2 regions of the Rossellomorea vietnamensis genome follow, and region 2 is predicted to be linked to the other one. Evidence: a T-box and tRNA genes for the amino acid it is inferred to sense, from the RefSeq annotation. Region 2 holds a T-box; the other holds one or more tRNA genes.
The links. The T-box of region 2 lies ahead of leuS (leucine--tRNA ligase). A T-box ahead of a tRNA ligase gene usually reads a tRNA of that ligase, here a tRNA-Leu.

Region 1 (2,457 bases), 1.1 Mb from region 2:
GGAATTCCACTTTCCTCTTCTGCACTCAAGTTCCCCAGTTTCCAATGACCCTCCACGGTTGAGCCGTGGGCTTTCACATCAGACTTAAGGAACCACCTGCGCGCGCTTTACGCCCAATAATTCCGGACAACGCTTGCCACCTACGTATTACCGCGGCTGCTGGCACGTAGTTAGCCGTGGCTTTCTGGTTAGGTACCGTCAAGGTGCCGCCCTATTTGAACGGCACTTGTTCTTCCCTAACAACAGAGCTTTACGATCCGAAAACCTTCATCACTCACGCGGCGTTGCTCCGTCAGACTTTCGTCCATTGCGGAAGATTCCCTACTGCTGCCTCCCGTAGGAGTCTGGGCCGTGTCTCAGTCCCAGTGTGGCCGATCACCCTCTCAGGTCGGCTACGCATCGTTGCCTTGGTGAGCCGTTACCTCACCAACTAGCTAATGCGCCGCGGGTCCATCTGTAAGTGATAGCCGAAGCCATCTTTCAACATTTCCTCATGCGAGGAAATGAGTTATCCGGTATTAGCCCCGGTTTCCCGGAGTTATCCCAGTCTTACAGGCAGGTTACCCACGTGTTACTCACCCGTCCGCCGCTGATATCAGGGAGCAAGCTCCCATCAATCCGCTCGACTTGCATGTATTAGGCACGCCGCCAGCGTTCGTCCTGAGCCAGGATCAAACTCTCCGATAAAAGTTTGAATAGCTCTTTAAAAATAAATCTAAATTAACGTTGACGTATTGTCTTGTTTTGTTCAGTTTTCAAGGTTCAATGTAGCGCTTCTGTTTGAAGCGACTTGATAATCATATCATTTTCACTCATTGAGTGTCAATGACTTTTTATAAAAACTTTTTGGTGGAGCCTAGCGGGATCGAACCGCTGACCTCCTGCGTGCAAAGCAGGCGCTCTCCCAGCTGAGCTAAGGCCCCAAAGAAGTGGTCGGGAAGACAGGATTCGAACCTGCGACCCCTTGGTCCCAAACCAAGTGCTCTACCAAGCTGAGCTACTTCCCGATATATGGCGCGCCCGAGAGGAGTCGAACCCCTAACCTTTTGATCCGTAGTCAAACGCTCTATCCAATTGAGCTACGGGCGCAGAATATTTTCTATAATAGTAACGTATGGAAAGTTATTTTGCTGGCGCAAAAAACTTTGGTGCCGAGGACCGGAATCGAACCGGTACGGTAGTCACCTACCGCAGGATTTTAAGTCCTGTGCGTCTGCCAGTTCCGCCACCCCGGCTAGTTTGGAGCGGAAGACGGGATTCGAACCCGCGACCCCCACCTTGGCAAGGTGGTGTTCTACCACTGAACTACTTCCGCGAAATATGGTGCGGGTGAAGGGACTTGAACCCCCACGCCTTGCGGCGCCAGATCCTAAGTCTGGTGCGTCTGCCAATTCCGCCACACCCGCATATTCTATTCATTTTCACATTAGAGAAAATGAAGGTAAGAAATTTTGCTTACGCAAAAATCTTTGGTGAGCCATGAAGGATTCGAACCTTCGACCCTCTGATTAAAAGTCAGATGCTCTACCAACTGAGCTAATGGCTCCTGAAATTAAAAAAAGACACAAAATAAAAAACCAATGGTGCCGGCAAGAGGACTTGAACCCCCAACCTACTGATTACAAGTCAGTTGCTCTACCAGTTGAGCTACACCGGCATGGGTGGAAAATTTGCTTGGGCAAATTGAATGACGTTTATTTTACTTTCGTAAAAAAACATGGTGGAGGATGACGGGATCGAACCGCCGACCCTCTGCTTGTAAGGCAGATGCTCTCCCAGCTGAGCTAATCCTCCGAAATATGTATCGCCTGGCGACGTCCTACTCTCACAGGGGGAGATCCCCCAACTACCATCGGCGCTGAAGAGCTTAACTTCCGTGTTCGGCATGGGAACGGGTGTGACCTCTTCGCCATTATCACCAGACGAATATTCAATTGAAGGATTATTCCTTCAAAACTAGATAAAGAATTGATGTCAAGAAAGCCGAATATCGACCAATGTTGTTCATATAAATATGACTCTTTGTGGTTAAGTCCTCGATCGATTAGTATCAGTCAACTCCACATGTCGCCATGCTTCCATCTCTGACCTATCTACCTAGTCATCTTCTAGGGATCTTACTCACATACGTGATGGGAAATCTCATCTCGAGGGGGGCTTCATGCTTAGATGCTTTCAGCACTTATCCCTTCCGCACATAGCTACCCAGCGATGCCTTTGGCAAGACAACTGGTACACCAGCGGTGCGTCCATCCCGGTCCTCTCGTACTAAGGACAGCTCCTCTCAAATTTCCTGCGCCCACGACGGATAGGGACCGAACTGTCTCACGACGTTCTGAACCCAGCTCGCGTACCGCTTTAATGGGCGAACAGCCCAACCCTTGGGACCGACTACAGCCCCAGGATGCGATGAGCCGACATCGAGGTGCCAAACCTCCCCGTCGATGTGGACTCTTG
Region 2 (2,457 bases):
CTGATGTTCGCAAGTGGAGATTCACCTGTTCCGGACGGCTTGATTTCAGTCGTCTTCGGAAGGACAAGCGGCAGCTCACTTTCAGGAACGGTTGTTGTCGTACCATCTTCCCAGTGGATGACTGGAATCGGCTCACCCCAGTAACGCTGGCGGCTGAACAACCAATCGCGTAGACGGTACGTGATTTTCTTCGTTCCGATATTCTTCTCCTCTAACCAGGAAATGGCTTTCGCAATCGCTTCTTCTTTACCAAGTCCGTCAAGGAAGCCGGAATTCACATGATCACCGTCACCTGTGTATGCTTCTTTTTCAACGTTGCCACCAGCGACGACTTCCACGATTGGAAGGTCGAATTCTTTCGCAAATTCATAATCCCGTTCGTCATGGGCAGGAACGGCCATGATGGCACCGGAACCGTAGCTCATCAGAACGTAGTCGGCGATCCAGATTGGCATTTTCTCACCGTTAGCCGGGTTGATTGCATAAGCTCCTGTGAAAACACCGGTTTTTTCTTTTGCAAGATCGGTACGTTCAAGATCACTTTTCGACTTGATCTTGTCGATGTACTCATCCACTTTCGAGCGCTGTGCGTCCGTCGTGATTTCTGCGACGAACGGATGCTCAGGAGCAAGTACCGCATAGGTCGCACCAAAGATCGTATCCGGACGCGTCGTGAACACATCGAATGATTTGTCATGACCTTCGATGGCAAAATTCACTTCTGCCCCTTCAGAGCGTCCGATCCAGTTACGCTGCATGTCTTTGATGCTTTCCGGCCAGTCAACCTCTTCAAGGTCTTCAACAAGACGATCAGCATAAGCCGTGATCTTCAGCATCCACTGCTTCATCGGACGGCGCTCTACAGGGTGGCCTCCGCGTTCACTCTTCCCGTCAATGACCTCTTCATTGGCAAGCACCGTTCCAAGTGCCGGACACCAGTTCACGGCAACCTCATCCACATAGGCTAAACCTTTTTCATAAAGCTTGGTGAAGATCCACTGCGTCCACTTGTAGTAGCCGGGATCAGTCGTATTCACTTCACGGTCCCAGTCGTAGGAGAAACCAAGTGATTTGATTTGTCGGCGGAATGTATCAATATTTTTTTGAGTGAATTCTGCCGGATCATTTCCTGTATCAAGGGCATATTGCTCAGCCGGTAAACCGAATGCATCCCAGCCCATTGGATGAAGGACATTGTACCCCTGCATACGCTTCATGCGGGAAAGGATGTCTGTTGCCGTAAAGCCTTCCGGATGCCCGACGTGAAGACCGGCACCTGATGGATACGGGAACATATCCAGTGCATAGAAATTGGATTTCCCTTCGTCTTCCGTTACCTTGAACGTTTTATTCTCTTCCCAATACTGCTGCCATTTCGTCTCAACACTTTTATGATTAAAACTCATATTGAGATCCTCCTTTAATTTTCATGTTCTTAAAAAAATAAAAAAAACCCTCATCCCAAATAAATATTTGGGACGAGAGTCTGTATGTACATTCTCCCGCGGTACCACCCACATTAGTGTACGCGCACTCAGCTTCATTCATCCTTAACGCGGAAAACGGCAAGTCTTACTGTAACTTCACACTTGCAACTCAGCAGGCGAGTTCATGATGCTTCTGGTTGACTTTCACCACCCGTCAACTCTCTACGACAGAAAACCGTCACTACTACTCCCGATCAACGTTTCAATATAAGTAAACACTATATGTATTCACTATTTTAGTGAAAAATATACAGAAGCGCAAGCCTATTATTGGTTTGGAGAGGATATTTTAGTCATTTGTTTGAGAGTATGTTCGCAAATCTGGACCTACTCGTCAGTTATCAGGCTATTATTGAGAAGAATCCGGTTTTTCGATGGAAGGGGAACGGTCACGGGAGACGACTCCGTCCCTTTCATTGCAAATTGGGACCGGGCTCGAGACGAATCCAGCCGATTCTGCTGAAAATCCGGCCGATATCGAGAAAAATCCGGCCGTTTCGACCTTGAATCCAGCCGAAATGGAAGATAATCCGGCCGTTTTGATGAAGAATCCAGCCGTTTTACATTTTCATCCAACTCAATATTCACTTTCGCTACACACTCCGCAAAAAAAGAAACGGCCCCCTAAGGAACCGTCTCTCCTCCATCAATCTATTGAACCGTATACCCGCCGTCCAGTACGACTGCCTGCCCGGTGATCCCTTTTGCGGCATCACTGCACAGGAACATCGTATAGTCGGCAATTTCTTTTACGTCCAGCAGTCTTTTCTGGGGCACCAAAGGATAAATGACTTCTTCAATCACTCTCTCGAAAGGGACGTTGCGCGTCTTCGCGAGGTCCGCCAGTTGATTCCGGACCAAAGGCGTATCCACGTAGCCAGGACATACGGCATTCACGGTGATGCCATGTTCCGCCGTTTCCAGTGCCGCGACTTTCGTCAAGCCGATGACTCCGTGTTTCGCAGAATTA

Region 1: it has a tRNA-Leu gene. The T-box ahead of leuS (leucine--tRNA ligase) is inferred to sense a tRNA for this amino acid. The anticodon was not compared.

What each region holds. Positions count from the first base shown of each region.
Region 1 is NZ_CP104558.1:2,739,544-2,742,000, forward strand. It holds rRNA gene N5C46_RS14150 (16S ribosomal RNA) at 1-687, opposite strand, end outside; tRNA gene N5C46_RS14155 (tRNA-Ala) at 848-923, opposite strand; tRNA gene N5C46_RS14160 (tRNA-Pro) at 931-1,007, opposite strand; tRNA gene N5C46_RS14165 (tRNA-Arg) at 1,013-1,089, opposite strand; tRNA gene N5C46_RS14170 (tRNA-Leu) at 1,147-1,235, opposite strand; tRNA gene N5C46_RS14175 (tRNA-Gly) at 1,241-1,315, opposite strand; tRNA gene N5C46_RS14180 (tRNA-Leu) at 1,322-1,406, opposite strand; tRNA gene N5C46_RS14185 (tRNA-Lys) at 1,471-1,546, opposite strand; tRNA gene N5C46_RS14190 (tRNA-Thr) at 1,582-1,657, opposite strand; tRNA gene N5C46_RS14195 (tRNA-Val) at 1,719-1,794, opposite strand; rRNA gene rrf (5S ribosomal RNA) at 1,807-1,923, opposite strand; rRNA gene N5C46_RS14205 (23S ribosomal RNA) at 2,025-2,457, opposite strand, start outside.
Region 2 is NZ_CP104558.1:3,793,971-3,796,427, reverse strand. It holds gene leuS (leucine--tRNA ligase) at 1-1,406, opposite strand, end outside; T-box leader at 1,472-1,694, opposite strand; gene N5C46_RS19450 (hypothetical protein) at 1,862-2,185, shown strand; gene N5C46_RS19445 (3-hydroxybutyrate dehydrogenase) at 2,139-2,457, opposite strand, start outside.